4 regions of the Desulfofundulus sp. TPOSR genome follow, and region 3 is predicted to be linked to each of the others. Evidence: riboswitches for the same ligand, from Rfam matches in the RefSeq annotation. Region 3 holds a riboswitch; each other region holds the start of a gene.
The links. Region 3 has a riboswitch for cyclic di-GMP ahead of G7K71_RS08890 (hypothetical protein). Riboswitches for the same ligand answer to the same signal wherever they lie in the genome.
Positions count from the first base shown of each region.

Region 1: it holds a riboswitch for cyclic di-GMP, as region 3 does, so the genes downstream of both, G7K71_RS02465 (HD-GYP domain-containing protein) here and G7K71_RS08890 (hypothetical protein) in region 3, are expected to answer to the same signal.
Region 2: it holds a riboswitch for cyclic di-GMP, as region 3 does, so the genes downstream of both, G7K71_RS03865 (ATP-binding protein) here and G7K71_RS08890 (hypothetical protein) in region 3, are expected to answer to the same signal.
Region 4: it holds a riboswitch for cyclic di-GMP, as region 3 does, so the genes downstream of both, G7K71_RS12585 (type II secretion system F family protein) here and G7K71_RS08890 (hypothetical protein) in region 3, are expected to answer to the same signal.

Region 1 is NZ_JAAOEF010000001.1:476,259-480,431, reverse strand. It holds gene G7K71_RS02480 (chemotaxis protein CheA) at 1-439, shown strand, start outside; gene G7K71_RS02475 (Hpt domain-containing protein) at 458-1,399, shown strand; gene G7K71_RS02470 (response regulator) at 1,485-1,835, shown strand; cyclic di-GMP riboswitch class I at 2,055-2,156, shown strand; gene G7K71_RS02465 (HD-GYP domain-containing protein) at 2,472-3,095, shown strand; gene G7K71_RS02460 (methyl-accepting chemotaxis protein) at 3,127-4,173, shown strand, end outside.
Region 2 is NZ_JAAOEF010000001.1:766,786-770,958, reverse strand. It holds gene G7K71_RS03880 (DMT family transporter) at 1-910, shown strand, start outside; gene G7K71_RS03875 (methylated-DNA--[protein]-cysteine S-methyltransferase) at 944-1,531, shown strand; tRNA gene G7K71_RS03870 (tRNA-Thr) at 1,554-1,628, shown strand; cyclic di-GMP riboswitch class I at 2,236-2,321, shown strand; gene G7K71_RS03865 (ATP-binding protein) at 2,540-3,784, shown strand; gene G7K71_RS03860 (STAS domain-containing protein) at 3,802-4,122, shown strand; gene G7K71_RS03855 (PP2C family protein-serine/threonine phosphatase) at 4,130-4,173, shown strand, end outside.
Region 3 is NZ_JAAOEF010000002.1:61,524-65,696, reverse strand. It holds gene G7K71_RS08900 (peroxiredoxin) at 1-390, opposite strand, end outside; gene G7K71_RS08890 (hypothetical protein) at 1,040-1,546, opposite strand; cyclic di-GMP riboswitch class I at 1,676-1,739, opposite strand; gene G7K71_RS08885 (hypothetical protein) at 1,804-2,034, opposite strand; gene G7K71_RS08880 (class I SAM-dependent methyltransferase) at 2,082-2,687, opposite strand; gene G7K71_RS08875 (ASCH domain-containing protein) at 3,330-3,605, opposite strand.
Region 4 is NZ_JAAOEF010000003.1:359,541-363,713, forward strand. It holds gene G7K71_RS12575 (GspE/PulE family protein) at 1-1,108, shown strand, start outside; gene G7K71_RS12580 (type IV pilus twitching motility protein PilT) at 1,134-2,219, shown strand; cyclic di-GMP riboswitch class I at 2,289-2,380, shown strand; gene G7K71_RS12585 (type II secretion system F family protein) at 2,348-3,667, shown strand; gene G7K71_RS12590 (prepilin-type N-terminal cleavage/methylation domain-containing protein) at 3,798-4,173, shown strand, end outside.

The DNA.
Region 1 (4,173 bases), on a different contig from region 3:
GGTGAGAATGGAGCTTCCGCTGACTTTAGCTACCTCGCGTGTCCTGCTGGTGGTGCAGGACGGCAGGAAGTACGGGTTACCAATCGCAGATGTGAGGGAAATGGTTAAAGTCCGCCCTGATGATCTGGCCAGCATGCAAGGAAAAAGGATTGCCGTGATCCGCGGTGAGTTAATGCCCGTGCTTTTCCTGGGTGAGTTTTTCGGGGAGGACAAAAAAGAGACCGGTGACGAAGAGCTGTGCCTGGTGATCCTGACGAGCGGCTTTGCGCTGGTCGTGGATGATTTCCTGGGTCAAGAGGATGTTGTGCTTAAGTCTCTTCCAGCAGGTTTTGGTTCCGGTTCCTGTTTTGCCGGGGCGGCCATTCTGGGGGACGGGAGTATCTTGCTGGTTCTGGACCCGCATCGTATGTGGGGGCAGTTCCAGCAGACAGATCATTAAGCGGAGGTGTTAGGAACAATGTATAGCGAAGAATCCCTTCCCTACGTGGAGGCCTTTCTGGAAGAAACCGCTGAACAGCTCCAGGAATTGGAAAGCAAGCTGGTGTTCCTGGAAAAGAACCCCACCGACCGCACCTGTATAGACGATATTTTCAGGATTGCCCACAACCTCAAGGGCAATGCGGCAACGGTGGGTTTTGAGGAAATGGCTTCTCTGGCCCACCGCATGGAAGACCTGCTGGACGGCATGAGGAAAGGGAAGATTTCTTCTTCCGGGGAAATTATCGACACGTTACTAAATTCTCTTGACGCTCTAAAAGGGCTTGCCGACAAATTCTGCGGGAAGGACGAGGGCATCCTTGAGCTGAGTAACCTGGTGAATAAACTGGAGCATCTGGCTCACGGTGGGCATGATGCTGGCGCTCATACAGGCCCGAAAAAGATATTAATCAAACTTGAGGATGGCTGCGATATGAAGGCAGTTCGCGCTTGCGTGGTGATAAGGGCCCTGGAGGAACTGGTGGAAATTGTTGAGGTTAAGCCCTCGTTTGATGAGATTAAGGAGCATGGTTTTGAAGGTACGGAAATAAAAGCGAGGTTTTTCGCCAGGGAGAGCCTGGATACTGTAAAAGAGGCTCTCCAGGCTATTCCTGACGTCAAGGCGGTAGAGTTGTCTGGAGAAGAAAAAACGCTAAATATTAGGGCAGGCGCGCGCCTGGACCCGCGGATACCGGAGGAACGCTTAAGAAATGCCGATAGGGCGGTTGTAGATTTAACCGACCTGCGGGAACTCAGCCCGGCCGCCTTGAGCTGGCTCCTCAGGATCAGTAGACTGGCCAAAGTTAAGCTTATATTGCCCCAGCAACCTCTTCCAAAGAAGTTTTTGAAACTTTTGGGACTTGGTGAAAGCGACAGCTGCAGCGGCACCATTCCTGGGCCGGCCACGGCGAAAGAAGCGTAGCAGAGGGCGTTGAACCGTCAAGACGCCGTCCTCATTTAGGTAGCCTGGTCCAGGAATTTTCAATCTCTGCGCGGAGGTGCAAACATTGCGGGTGCTGGTGGTAGATGATGCGAAATTTATGAGGTTAACCCTCGGAAATATTTTAAAAAAGCATGGCCACGAAGTTTTCGAAGCCGAAAATGGCGCGGACGCCGTGGCGAAGTACCACGAAATTCAGCCGGACCTGGTGACAATGGACATCACCATGCCGGAGATGGACGGGCTGGAAGCCGTTAAACGGATAAAGGCCGTCGACCCGAAGGCAAAGATCGTCATGGTCAGCGCCATGGGCCAGAAAGATTATGTAATCGAAGCGATTCAGAGCGGCGCAATAGATTTCATCATTAAGCCTTTCCAGGAGGAGCGCATTCGCGAAGTGTTAAAGAGATTGGGCTAGAAAGGGGCGGGTGTTTTGGACGCCAACCACGTCAACTCATTTATCCTGACCGCGGAGCCGGGTTAGCCCCCTAATTCCGGAGATTATGCAGCAAAAGGTTCAAAGCTCACATTTGTTCGAGAAAGAACCTGACTTTACGATCTTACGTCAAGAAAGCTAAAATTACGTCGAAATAGAATAGAGGGGTCGAAAAGTTAAAAAGCTATTTTGTTCAATCCGAATCCTGGAGGGCAAACTCGGCGAAAGCCGGGGGCGCAAAGCCACAGGTCTAAGGTTCCCCAAAAGGTTGCCACGGGGAACTATGACGGCTGGGTTGCAAGGGAGAAAGATAGCCGCAGGAAAGCGTATACTTGTCTCTCTGCGGCTTTCTTAAATTTGGAATAACGTAAAAGGCGGAGGTTTGAGCAAGTATGAAAGAATCCCTTATGGAACGCCAGTTCGGGGGGGGGGTAACCTGTCTACATCTGGCCTTATTTATTAGCCCTATAAACAACTCTTTTGGGGTTCCCCTTCTCTGGTTCCCTCCTTTTGGGTTCCCCTTTTTACGCTCCCCACCCTTGTACCCGCCACCATCATTCCTAATAAGAAACTGTCCTTATGAGTTTTTACTACCGTTTCCATGATAGAGGTGTTTCCATGAGGTCCACACTTATTTACGCTGCTCGGGTACTGGTTCGGGTGCAGGAATCTCGATTTAAGTCGGCCTGCCTGCATTCTCAGCGCGTGGCCTTTTATGCGCTCTTGCTGGCCAGGGAGTTGGGACTGGACGAAAAATACCAGAAGCGCGTCTACTTAGCTGGCCTTCTGCACGACATAGGCAAAATAGGCATCCCCGACTTTATACTGTTTAAACGGGGCAAGTTGACTGCCGAGGAATGGGAGGAGATAAAAAGACACCCGGTTTTCAGTTATGAAATTCTCTCTACCATTCCCGGTATGAAGGAAATTAGTCTCATGGTCCTGCACCACCACGAGAGATACGATGGAACGGGCTATCCCGTTGGACTTACAGCTCAAGATATACCTCTGGGGGCGCGCATTTTAGCCGTGGCCGACAGCTTCGACGCCATGACCACAGAGAGGATCTACCGACCTTTTCCATTATCCCGGGAAGAGGCCCTGAAGGAAATGCACTGCTGTGCCGGAGGGCAGTTTGATCCACTTTTGGTGGAAGTTTTTAGTCGCTTGATAGGACGGGGAGAAACTGATTTGAGCCTCTACGAACAAGAATTTACGACTAATTTTTATTCCAAAATTTAAACGTTCACGAAAAGGAAAGGGTGGGGCTTAGTTGCTGTTATTCAGAAAGAAAAGTGAGCCGGGTACATCCAATACCTTCAATTCGGCTGATTTGCTTTTTGGGCTTAGCGTAGGTCGTTTCATTATGGCACACACAGATCTCCTGGCCCTGTGGAGCCGCTTGAGGGCAAATGAAGCGGCCCGCGAGGCGGAGGTTCAGGCATCGGGTTCTCAAGAACTCTCTGCCACTATCGAGGAAGTTAATGCTTCCGTGGAAGAATCGGCTGCCGCTCATCACCAAATGAAACAGCTGGCAGAGGCCAATCGCTCGGCACTGGCGGAGATGGACAGGCTTTTAAAAGTTGTGGCTACCGGGATACAGTATATGAGAGACCAACTGAATGAAGTAAGTCAGCGTTTTAATCAGGTCAACCAGATTGGCGAAGAAGTTGCGGAGATTGCAGAACAGACCAACCTCCTGGCACTGAACGCTGCTATAGAAGCTGCCCGGGCTGGCGAACACGGGCGTGGTTTTGCCGTAGTAGCCGAAGAAGTAAGGAAGCTGGCGGGAAAAACGAAGGATGCGGTAGGGACTGTGAAAGAATTAACTGCAGAAGTGGGTCAATTATCAGAGTCAGCCAACCGTAGCAGCAAAGAGGTAACGGATTCCTTTGAGGTTTATTCCAGGCAGGTTACCTCTGTAGTACAAAGCATAGACGAAAGCATGAAGCAGGTGGAACTTGCAGCCAGCGCCCTCGACGAAATAACCCAGGTCATGAATCAGGTTGCCACTACGACAACAGATCTTGCCCAGTCGTCCCAGCGGCTTGCCCAAATAACAGCCTTCGGTGACTCCTGTACGGCCAATACCAGCCACATCCGTGAAACCACCCTGCCGGTTCTGGAAGAACTCCTGGTCGAGATAACTGAGGATACGCCGGTTCATACCCTGGCAGCCAGGCTTTTCGACCATGCCCGGTTTATTAACACTGTAGTGGCGAAAGTTGGAACAGGCGAAAAGATATCTGATCATACCGAATGCGCCTTTGGGCGCTGGTATATAGGTGAGGGCGGCAGGCAGTTCGGCCACTTGCCTGCC
Region 2 (4,173 bases), on a different contig from region 3:
GCTGCAACAAGATTCAGGCTTATTAACCACCGGCCTGGAGCGCCCCTTTGTCAATCCCTACCTGGCCATCCTGGTGGGGGTGGTGGGAGCCGCCTTTTCTTCCATCTTTACCAAACTCGCCATGGCTCCACCTCTGGTCATTGCCTTCTACCGGTTGGGGTTTACCGTGCTCATGATTGCTCCCATTGCCCTGACCAGGGGACGGGAAGAACTGCGCTCCATGGGCCGGCGTGACATAATGCTGGCCTGCCTTTCCGGCGTGCTGCTGGCATTGCATTTCACTGCCTGGATTACTTCCCTTGAGTACACATCCATTGCCAGCTCCACCGTGCTGGTCACCATGCAACCCTTATTTGTGGTTTTAGGTGGCTACCTTATCTTTAAAGAAAAAATCGCCCGCACGGGGCTTGTGGGGGCAGCCCTGGCTTTAACCGGCAGCACTATTGTGGGTGTGGGTGATTTTCAGATCGGCGGGCAGGCTTTCTGGGGAGATATCCTGGCTTTTGCCGGGGCCATTTTTATTGCCGGCTATGTATTGATCGGGCGCGGTTTACGGCACCGCCTGTCATTATTCCCGTACATTTTTGTTGTTTACGGGGCCAGTACCGTGACTTTGTTCCTGGGTGCGCTGCTCACCGGTTTGTCCTTTTTTCCTTACCCGCCCTCCACATGGCTGTGGTTTTTCCTCCTGGCCCTGGTTCCCACCATTTTCGGGCATACCATTTTTAACTGGGCCCTGCGTTATGTCAAGGCTGCCGTGGTCTCAGTGAGTATACTTGGCGAGCCGGTGGGGGCAACCATTCTGGCTTATATCATTTTTCACCAGGTACCTTCACCCTTACAGCTTGTGGGCGGGGCGATTATTATCACGGGTCTGGCCATTTTTATCCGGGCGGCAGCAGAAAAATAGATTATTCTATTTTGCGGCTGTGGGGGGCGTTCTGTGAATGGGCTTCATTTATTATCCACCAAAGCGGGCTGGGTTGGTACTGCCTGGGGTAAGCAGGGGCTGCTGGTCCTGACATTTCCCCGTCCAAGCCGGGAGGAAGCCCTGACTGCCCTGCAGGATGAACCAATGCCTGTAAGAATTAATGAAACCAGCGAGCCTGCGCTAAAAAGGTGGCCTCCGCTCCTGGAAGAAAAGTTGGATCAATATTTCCAGGGCCGGCCGGTTTCCTTTACGGATATTCCCGTGGATCTTTCCTGGTGCCCCCCCTTTGTGGCCCGGGTGCTGGGTTTCGTACGGCACATCGGGTACGGTGAATTATGGTCGTACCAGCAGGTGGCGGCAGCCGTCGGGAATCCCCGGGCCGCCCGGGCCGTGGGCGGGGCTTTGGGGGCCAACCGGGTTCCACTGGTCATCCCCTGCCACCGGGTAATCCGCCAGGATGGATCACCCGGCGGTTTTGGCGGCGGTTTGCCCTTAAAACTGCAGCTGTTGCAGCTCGAAGGCGTACGACCCGGTCCCACCGGGCGATACCAATTGACAAATGACTCTGTTTGCGTTAATATAAGTAAGGCGCCGGGTTAGTCGAATGAGACAACAGAAAAGTGCTGGTGTGGCTCAGGGGTAGAGCAGCGCACTCGTAATGCGCAGGTCGTCGGTTCGAATCCGACCACCAGCTCCAAAAAAGCTAGACGCCGCAAGGGTTTGCGGCGTTTATTGTTTATTATATTACATTGTCTTGCTTCATTCAGAAGGGAAAATAAAAATGGATATCGTATATTAACTTTTGGGTGCAGGTATCTTGTCCGCAGACATGCTTTGGTACCGGTGGTTATGAATTTTGTTTACATCGAAAACTGGTGAATGATGGCATTTAAACGGAATTTCATGTCTAATTTTTGTTAAAAAGGGAGTCGAAAGGAATGATCGGGAAGATAAAAATGTTGGACCATTGTGATAGAACACATGTTCTCTTCGGTATTAAATGCAATAAATACCAAAACCTCTCATTTTCTTGGCGGGGCTTGTATAGAAAAGCTTCCACTTCCTGCTTACTTACCCTCCAAATCGCCTACCGAGATAATTCCTCTCTGCTCCTTCTGGTTGCTGGCGGAGCACGTCATGTCCGTTCTTATCCACACGGGCCTGTTTTGTATTTTCTCTCATCATATTTCCCATACCTAACAGGATCTTCAGGGGCTGAATTTTTCGCTGGTCGAAAATTTTCTGTGTTCTGGCGGTGTTGAATCAGCCTTTTCACTGTTAAATTAAAAACTTTATTGTCTTTATTGTGTTAAAGGCAAACCACTCGAAAGGGTGGGGCGCAAAGCCATGGGTCTGCAGCCCTAAAGGGTATGACTGCCAGGCTGCCGCGATAAAGGTATTGATTGTTTTCTGTTTTCTTTTTAATGATGTTTTTGTTGCGGCAGCCTGGTCAGGCTGCCGTTCCTGCTTATAAAAGTATGTTTACCCATTTGGGGTATAGAGGTCGACTCTAACAGAGCCAATGGCTGGGACGTTTGCTGGCAGTATTGTGGCAATTGAAAGGGCATGGGGCCGGGAGGGGCTGAAAGGCAGAAGGGTGGTGAAAAAATGCAACGGTGTCTTGAGTGCGCAAAGAAAGAACCGGACCGTCCTTGTGTGGAGTGCCAGTATTTTGTCCAGCTAAGCCCCCTTCGCCGGGTGCCTTCGCCGCCTGTCCGGGTGTTACTGGAAGATGAGCATGGCAGGCATTATCCGGCCCGCATCCTGGTGTTAAATACCACGGAGTTTGGGCTGGAAACGGAAGCTCCTGTTCCGGGCCGGTATGTAATCAGGCTGCAGGAAAACTTGTGGGTCGAGGTGGCCGGGGTACCGTTCAAAGGGAAAAATAACGTCCACGTTTTTGATATCCTGTGTGTCCACCGGAAGCAGGGGACTGCCCGTCGTCTTAGCAGGGAGGAGTATCAGTTGCTGGCCGGAAGCGCCGGCGAGCTAATACAGGAGATTTCCCGGCACTTGCCGGAGCACCTTCAGGACCTGGTCAGGGAGAAACTGCTGGCTGAGGTGGAGAAATCCGAACTAATTAACGCTCTCAGGGTGGGGAAGGTGATGAAATATGAAGGAGGGCGCTTCTGCTACCTTTCGGGCCAGGCTGACCTGGACCTGCCTATGGAAGAAGCGGAAAAACTGATGCGCCAGGCTATCCGCAAGGCCGAACACCGCCGCGAGGTGATCATTAGCGCTGACGGGCAAAAGGTGTTTGACCTTCACGGCGTGCCTTTCGACCACAGGAGCGGTGGACTGCTGGCCTTTGACATCACCGAGGTGATTGAAAAGGAGAGAAAGATGCACCAGCAGGAGATGCAGGCTTACCGGGAGGCCATAGCGGCGGTAACGGGGGGCCGGTTATACCTGGTGAATAGTGGAGAAATGGAAAAAGTGATCTCAGAAGGGACGGAACTGGCCAGGGGTGAGGTCCGGCAGACCCATGACATTCCGGAAGCCCGCCGGGCAATGCGGGAAGCCTTGCCTGTTCTCGACAGCCGCAGGCAGCACGCGATTGCCTTGTGCTTGACAGAGGCGCTGGCCAATGCTCTCAAACATGCAGGGGGCGGTTGCTGGCAAGCCAGGCAGTCAGGGGACACCGTCAGGATTATCGTTCAGGACCGGGGTCCGGGAATCAAAACCAGCGAATTGGCCCGGGCAACGCTGATGCAACATTATTCAACCAAGAATTCCCTGGGGTGTGGATTTACCCTGATGCTCTACTATGCGGACCACCTCTACCTTAATACAGGACCGTCAGGTACCGCCCTGGCCCTGGACTTCGGCATTAAAACCGGACAAGACCAATGAAAGAGGGGGTGATTTTGTTGCTGAAAGTAGATGTTTACGTTGACAGGGGGGTGTGCCGGCTGGTGCTGAACGGTGAATTGGACGTGGAAACAGTAGCGCAGTTGCAAGAAGTTGTTGGGAAAGTGGGAGAACACACGCTGGAAGTTGACCTGTCGGGCGTTTCTTTCGTTGATTCCACCGGTTTGAAAAGTTTGCTGGACATTAGCAACGACTGGCGGCAAAAAGGGGGCCAGATGCTGATTTTGAGGCCGCAACCTGATGTGGCGGAGGTGATGCGGCTGGTAGGGTTGGACAGGCTCCTGGCGCAAAACACCGCTCCGGGCGGAGAAGAGAGGTAGGAGCAGGATGGGAGAAGTGATTACAGGGAATGGAAAAATACTAAGGGCTTA
Region 3 (4,173 bases):
CCGCACTGTATTAGTCCCCTTGGCCGGGTGGATCATGCCGAGTTCAGCCGCGATCTGCCCGGTATCGGCAATTATGGGAAATGGAATTTCCACGCCCAGATTATCCTTGATCCACTCTGCCCACTTGATATGGGAAAACACCTGGTCTACGGAAAGGCCAATCAATTCGCAGTTGAGTTCCTTAAACTCCTGATGTTTCCTGGCGAAGGCCACAAACTCTGTGGTGCACACTGGAGTGAAATCGGCTGGATGGCTGAAGAGGATAAACCAGCGCCCTGCGTAGTCATGCGGCAGCGTCCGCTTTCCATGGGTGCTCTGAACTGTTAGCTCCGGAAAAGGCTCACCTATAAGAGGGGAGTATCGTTCCACTTTGTCCTGTAATTTTGCCACTGTCAAAACCTCCTTGTAATGATTTCAAATTTATATTTATTACAAATTATAATATTAACTCTTTCTCTTGTCAAGCTCATTTTCTGCAATGATTCGCATCAAACTCCGGGAACCGGCTAAAGAAAATTTGCCGTACTATAGAAAGCCCGGACTATTGAAACATTATCCCTTACCAGGAACAATGAAAAAAACAGTTCTTCCCTTTTATACCCAGCGTCCGGCCCACCGCTTCGGCGTACACCGCCGTGGCGATGGCGTGGTAGTACAGCGTTTCCTGCCAGGCCAGCATTTGAATGGCCAGTTGTTACAAAAAGAAAAAGCCGGATGCCCCGGAAAAGGGGCACCCGGCCCACGGAAAAATACCTGCCCACCGGCTTAACCACCGGATCTTTTGGCACCGGCTTGAGTACCGGCCCCGGAGCAGGCTGCGGCCCCGGTACGATTACCGTTCCTTCGGAGACTCCAGCTTCTGCCCGGGTACAAATTTCGAGGCTCTGGTGGCTTCAGCGGCTTGTACCCAGGCTTCTTCGGAAGTTCGGGCAGAAAAACACGATGCTACCCCCAAAAAAGAAGCCCGACATAAAGCCGGGTTGAAAAGGAAAGAAGGTGTTTTTAAAACTGGCTTATCCGTCCGCGCCCGCGTCTTCATTTAAGTACCGGCATTGCGCCCGGCCCCGCCGAAACGGTTTGGCCCTACCGTCGTACGGTTGACATTTGCCCTTATTCGCTCAGCCATGATCTGCTTGCACTGGTCGGCCTGCGCTTGTGTAATCCTGCCATCCTTAAGCAGTTGGTCGATTTGAGAGCTTCGCTGGCTGACTATAAAGTTGATCAGCTGTTCCTCACTTATACCTTTTTCGGCTGCAATCTCAACCAACGACTTGCCGGAGTGACGTGCAGTAATTAACGCAGATACATCCATTCCCAGGAACTGCGCCACCGACGTATTCATCGAGCCCGCTGCCCGCCCCAGAGCCGCACCAGCCATTATGCCTGCACCGGTGGTATTTGGTCCGGCTGCTTGCACATTATACTTACCTGCCCATGCTGGCGGACCGCCCGCAGCCATTGCTTTCCCGGCAGGTAACCCCGCCAAAAGCATTCCACTGAACAACCCTGCTGCACTTACCATTGTTATCCATTTTTTAATTTTCATGATTGGTCCCCCTTTCAGGTTAGCTTTACCAGAAATTATACCTGGCAGGATTTAAGAATTTGTGACTAAAATGTTACAAATTCGTTACAAAATTGAGCACTCGGTACACCCTTTTTCTGCCACACCTGTTCTTCCAACTTTAGGCCCCCTGGCTTTGCGCCCCCGGCTTTCGCCGGGTTTGCCTTTGGTGGGGACTCCTTTTAAATTTAGAATACGGCATGTGAAAAATATTGCGCGGGCTGGGCACAAGACACGGACTAGCGGGAAACCACCCGGGGCGAATGGAACCCACCGGATTTCCGTCTCGCGTAGACCACCCGGACCACGTGGCCGTAACAACTGTCCGCACCCATTACCCCAACATGGAAAACCATGACGCTGTTCGCTCCCAGCTCCCGGATGGCCTTAATATGGTGGTACACCTTGCCGTCCACGAAGGGGGAAGTGTGATACTCAACACATGATGCAAGCCCGGATGGTTGTTTCATTTCCCAGTTAATCCCAATGTATCAACCCATATCCAACTTAGCACAGTTTATGCAAAACGCCTTTTTCGCATTAGGCAAACCCAGGCTCTAGGCGGGTTTGGGCGGTTAGATCCAAAATGACTTGAAACGAGTGAAAGGATTTCGAAGTAGGGCTCTACAGAGTTAACAATATCTCTGGCAGTCCGCTGTGGTGGACCTGGGCCATCACGTTGCTCATCGGCGTTGCCAACAATACTCAACCATAAACCATCTTTTTCTAAATGAGCAGCTACATTTTCAGCAAAGCTCTTCCGCTCTTCATCCGAATTTAATGAATGAAAACAACCTCTATCAAACACAAAGCCAAATGGCGCCCCTTCAATTTTGTTCATAAGGAAGTCAATCACAATAAAGGTACATTTGACATTAGCTTTTGAAGCTTTCTCTATAGCCTTCTGTATTGCAATTTCCGAAGTATCAATACCTATCACATCGAAGTTTTTTTGGGAAAGCCATATGGAGTTATCGCCAGTTCCGCATCCAATATCCAGTGCTTTACAGGGTTTTATGGCCATCGCAGTCACAGTCTGAATAAGGTTGAAATCGGGTTTGCCAATATCCCAAGGAGTATCGCCTGTTTCATATCTTTTCTTGTAACGTTCCTCTATCGTCATTCTGTCTTCACCTCCTCCCTTCTGGTACCTGCTTAAATTTTACACGGCCTCAGCCAAAATTCCAATATTAACATCTCCCCCAAAGGCATTCCCTTTAAAGTTTTATCTAAATATTCAGCAGGAAACTTACATAAATTTAGTAGTTAGCACTTCAACAAGGAACCCCGAAAAACCTCTCCATTTATAGATTTTTTAAAGTTGAGAAACACCGGCAGCCACATCTTTCGCCTTTCTACACCTCGATTTTCCGGTAAAGTTCCGGAGCCATGCGGACAAGGAGGCGGCACAAAAACGCCTCCACCGCCAGGATGACTCCCAGAACCGCCAGAGAACCCGCCCACCAGGGCAGGTGAAAGGATAAAAACCGTCAAGGCGGTACCTGCCGCCAGGAGAACGCTTGCGCTCAACATGAAAAACAGTACGTTTAAGTTCCCCTGTATCGCTATCTGAGGAATTTCCCAGCCCAGGCTGGGCCGGATTAAATCAATCAGCAACCCGCCGGTGTTAATGACGTCCATTTCGGCAACGCTGAGCTAGCAAAAAAGCAACGGGTACTTTTTGTGGATTTTTGTCGAATTGTCCGGCAAACAGGGTCAAAAAAATTTGACCAGACACGGACGTTTGAAATACTAACCGTAAGCCTTACACCAGCTCAAACTCCACCATCCAAACATCAACATCCGGGTTCCAGAACCCGTATATCCGTTCGAACGCCTCCCGGTACCCCTCCACTGACGGGTAGCTTTCCTTCCAGGCGTCATCCTCCGTGATCTCGCCCAGCCGCTCCCGCCGGACGGCGGTCACCCTCACGTAAGTGAACGGTACCACCCGGTGATTTAACCTGCACTGGTAGACGGAGCCGGCATTCCACGAAGAACAAAAGGCCGGGTTTCCCCGAAAAGGACATCCGGCCCTCAAATACCGCCTCCCCACTGGCTGACTGCTGATCCTCCAATATCGGCTCCGGGTTAGGATACGCCAAGAGTACATATCTTCACCACTCCGTCGGATAAAGGAGCCGTGCTACCGGCGAAGTAAGCCGGTGATTTTCTGTAGTGCCGTTCGCATAAGTCGCTAAAACTGTGAGTAAAGAAGCACTAATTGTCCAATCTTAGGGGGTCAGCCCGCCCGTTCGCTGAGCATCATGCGGGCGATCCTTTATTTTCTTGCTCCTCAAGAGGGAAAACCTCCAGGAATTTGGCGCGGAGTGGATTTTGGGAACGTATCCAAACTTCAATCCAGACTCCATCATGACCCCGAACAATCACCGGATCAATGCAGTGGTCTACCCTTCGGGCTCAAAGCACCAAGTAAAGTTCGAATTCTCTTCGCCAGCCGCATCTGGAGTAATTCAACACAAACCCATTTTCATCCTCTGATGGTGTCACCCGTCAAGGGTGACATGAGGGGTCTTGCAATGCAAGGTTTTGAATGTTATAATGTCCCTGGCTATCTTGCAAAACAAGACATTTTGGTCAGGCAAAGA
Region 4 (4,173 bases), on a different contig from region 3:
CAGCGACATTCATATTGAACCACAGGAGGACCGGGTGCTGGTGCGTTACCGGGTGGATGGGTTATTGAGGGAAGCCCTTACTCTGCCCCGGCATATCCGCTCCAACCTTACTACCAGGATCAAAATCCTGGCCGGCCTGGACATTGCCGAAAAGCGCCTCCCCCAGGACGGCCGGTTTCAGGTTAAGTACGGAGAACAGGAAATAGATGTGAGGGTATCCACCCTGCCTACGGTCCACGGGGAAAAGGTGGTCCTGCGTTTGCTGCTTAAGAGCGGGCGGATCCTGCCCATTGACCGGCTGGGATTCCACCGCTACAACCTGGAGCGTTTTACAGAGGTAATCCATCGCACTTCCGGCATGATCCTGGTCACCGGGCCCACCGGCAGCGGCAAGACCACCACCCTGTACGCGGTACTGGCCCAGTTGAATTCCCCGGAGCGCAATATTGTGACCATAGAGGACCCGGTGGAGTACCTCCTGCGGGGGATCAACCAGACCCAGATCAACGTGAAAGCCGGGCTTACCTTTGCCGCCGGCCTGCGCTCCATCCTCCGCCAGGACCCGGACATCATCATGGTGGGGGAAATAAGGGACGGGGAGACGGCCCAGATCGCGGTGAGGGCGGCTACCACCGGCCACCTGGTGCTCAGCAGTCTGCACACCAACGACGCCGCGGGTGCCCTGACCCGCCTCATCGATATGGGGGTGGAGCCCTTCCTGGTGGCCTCCTCGGTGGTGGGCGTGGTTTCCCAGCGCCTGGTGCGCCTGCTCTGTCCCCGCTGCCGGGAGCCCTACCAGCTCCCGGAAGATGCGCCGGAGAGGATTTTCATGGGCCTGCCGCCCGGTGAGCCGGTGACCCTTTACCGGGCCGCCGGCTGCCACCACTGCAACCACACCGGTTACCAGGGGCGGACGAGCATCCAGGAGGTGCTGCCTGTGACCCGGGCCATCAGGGAGCTGGTAAATAAAAAAGCTTCTGCCGATGTGATCAAAGAAAAGGCGGTGGCCGAGGGAATGGTCACCCTGAAAGAAGATGGAATAGACAAGGCCCGGCAGGGGATCACCTCCATAGCGGAAGTGATGCGCGTGGCCTATAATGAGTGGTGACGGAAAAGGAAGGTGCTGCGGCGGAATGCATGCCGATGAACTTTTAAAGCTGGCCTTCGAGCTGAAAGCTTCCGACGTCCACCTTACTGTCGGCCGTCCGCCCGTCTTCCGGGTTCACGGGAAGCTTTTTGCGGCCGACGAGCTGGGCGCCCGGGCCGTGCCGGGGGTGGATGATCTGCCCGTCCTCACCGCCGGGGATACCGAGGCCCTGGCCCGCCAGCTGATCCCCGGGGACCGGTTCCAGCAGTTCATGCAGGTGGGCGAGAGCGACCTGTCTTACGCCATCCCGGGAGTGGGCCGCTTCCGCGTGAACGCCTTCAAGCAGCGCGGCACGGTGGCCCTGGCCATCCGCCTCATCCCGGAGCGCATCCCCACCTTCGATGAACTGGGCCTGCCCGAGGTGGTGGCCCACCTGGCCAGGCGGCCCCGGGGCCTGGTGCTGGTTACCGGGCCCACGGGCAGCGGCAAGTCCACCACCCTGGCGGCCATGATCGACTTCATCAACAGCGAGAGCCGCCTGCACATCATCACCCTGGAAGACCCCATCGAGTACGTCCACCGGCACAAGAAGAGCCTGGTCAACCAGCGGGAAATCGGCCGGGACTCCCTTTCTTTTGCCGCCGCCCTGCGCGCGGCCCTGCGGGAAGACCCCGACGTCATCCTGGTGGGGGAGATGCGGGACCTGGAGACCATCGCCACGGCCATCACCGCCGCCGAAACCGGTCACCTGGTGCTGGCCACCCTGCACACCACCAGCGCAGCCCAGACCATTGACCGCATCATCGACGTTTTCCCGCCCCACCAGCAGCAGCAGGTCCGGCTGCAGCTGGCCGGCGCCCTGGAAGGAGTGATTGCCCAGCAGTTGCTGCCCCGCAGGGACCGTCCCGGCAGGGTGGCGGCGCTGGAAATCCTGGTGGCTACGCCGGCCATCCGCAACCTCATCCGGGAGGGGAAGACCCACCAGATTATCTCCCACCTGCAGACCGGGGCCAGGTACGGCATGCAGACCCTGGATATGGCTTTAAGAAACCTCGTCCGTACAGGGGTGATCGGCAGGGAAGAGGCCCTGGCCCGGGCGGCTGATGCCGAAAATTTGTTAAAAATGATTTAAAACAACCAGCTGGTTATTGACTGGCAGGGCGGCTCCCGTTTAAGATAGTTTTCAGGAAGAGTGCGGCAAAGCGAAAAAAGGCAAACCTGCCGAAAGGCAGGGGCGCAAAGCCGCGGGCCTAAAGCGGCATGCAAGGCCGCCATGGCAGCCGGGCTGCCGAACTTTCCGGCACGTACTTCCAGGCGCGTCGCCTGGATTTTTATTTCCGGGAGGTGGTGAGGGGAGCTTTGCCCGTCTATGCCTATCGGGCCCGGGACTTAACCGGCAAGGTGGTTTCCGGCCGGCTGGAAGCCAGCGGACCAAGGGAGGCGGCCAGGATACTGCAGGGCCAGCGGCTCATCCCCGTGCAGATCCGGGCCGTGCGGGGGGGCGTCAACCTGACTATGCGGCTGCCTTCATTCCGGCGTGGGGTCAGGCTGAGGGAGCTGGCCCTCTTCTGCCGCCAGCTTTCCACCCTGGTCAGCGCCGGCGTACCCCTGGTGGGGGCCATGCGCATCCTGGAGCTGCAGGTGGAGGGCCGGGTGCTCAAAGAGGTGGTGCGCGGGGTGACCGCCCGCCTGGAGCAGGGACACTCCCTGGCCGAATCCTTCGGCGCCTACCCCTCGGTCTTCCCCGAGATCTTCATCAGCATGGTGGAGGCCGGGGAAGTGGGCGGCGTGCTGGACGAGGTGCTGGAGAGCCTGGCCGGCCATTTTGAGAGGGAACACGAGGTGAGGGAAAAGGTGAAGTCGGCCCTCACCTACCCCACCATGGTCCTGGGCTTTGCCGTGGTCATCCTTACCTTCGTGCTCACCTTCGTCCTGCCCCCCATCATCAACACCATCCAGAACCTGGGTGTGCCCCTGCCCCTGCCCACCCGGGTGGTGATGGGAGCCAGCCGCCTGGTGGGGCGCTACTGGTACATCCTCCCGCTGTTTCCACTGGCGGCGGCTTTCGGCTTCCAGCGCCTGCGGGCCTCACCCCGGGGCCGGGAGATGTGGGACCGCCTGGTCCTGAAAATGCCCGTATTCGGGCCGGTGCTGAAAAAAATCATCATTGCCCGCTTTGCCCGAACCCTGGCCGCCATGCTCAAAGGCGGGGTGCCCATCATCCAGGCCCTGGAAGTGGTGAAGAAAACCGCCGGCAACCAGGTGGTGGCGGCCGGCGTGGCCAGGGCGCAGGAGAGCGTGCGGGAGGGGCAGGGCCTGGCCGGCCCCCTGGAAGAAAGCGGCATCTTCCCCCCGCTGGTCATCCGCATGATTGCCGTGGGGGAAGAAACCGGCAGCCTGGACGCGCTGCTGGTCCGCATCGGCGCCTTTTACGACCAGGAAGTGAACATCACCGTGGGCCGCCTCTCCAGCGTGCTGGAGCCGGTGCTGATTGTCTTCCTGGGCGGCATAGTGGGGTTCATCGTCCTTTCGGTGCTCCTGCCCATGTTCACCAGCATGATGCAGGGGCTGGGGAAGTAGGGCGGTGGTTTCAAAGGTGTTCTTACATACTCTAACCGGCCGTTTAGGCACCTTTTCCAGGTCAATTATTTAATTGACAACCCTTGTTTCTTGTTTTATTAAGACACTACTTTTGGGGGAGGAAAAAACTATGCGCAAAAAACTCAGGAACAACCGCGGCTTCACCCTGGTGGAGCTTCTGGTGGTCATCGCCATCATCGGCATCCTGGCCGCCATCATCGCCCCCAACGCCTTCAAGGCCATTGAAAAGGGTAAGGTGGCGGCGGCAGAGGCGGATTACAAGGCAATTAAAGCGGCGGCGCTGAATGCGTATACGGATACGGGACTTTGGGCACCTTCTTCGGACAGTGCGGGTGAGGATCCGGGCTTAGTGAATGCCAGTGAATGGGAAAATCCACCTTCTAATTTTGGCTGGAATGGCCCCTACCTTGAACGGTGGCCGAGCAAGAACCCGTGGGGCGGGACGTATACGTATAAAAATAGTGCTACAAGTGGTACGCAGATTC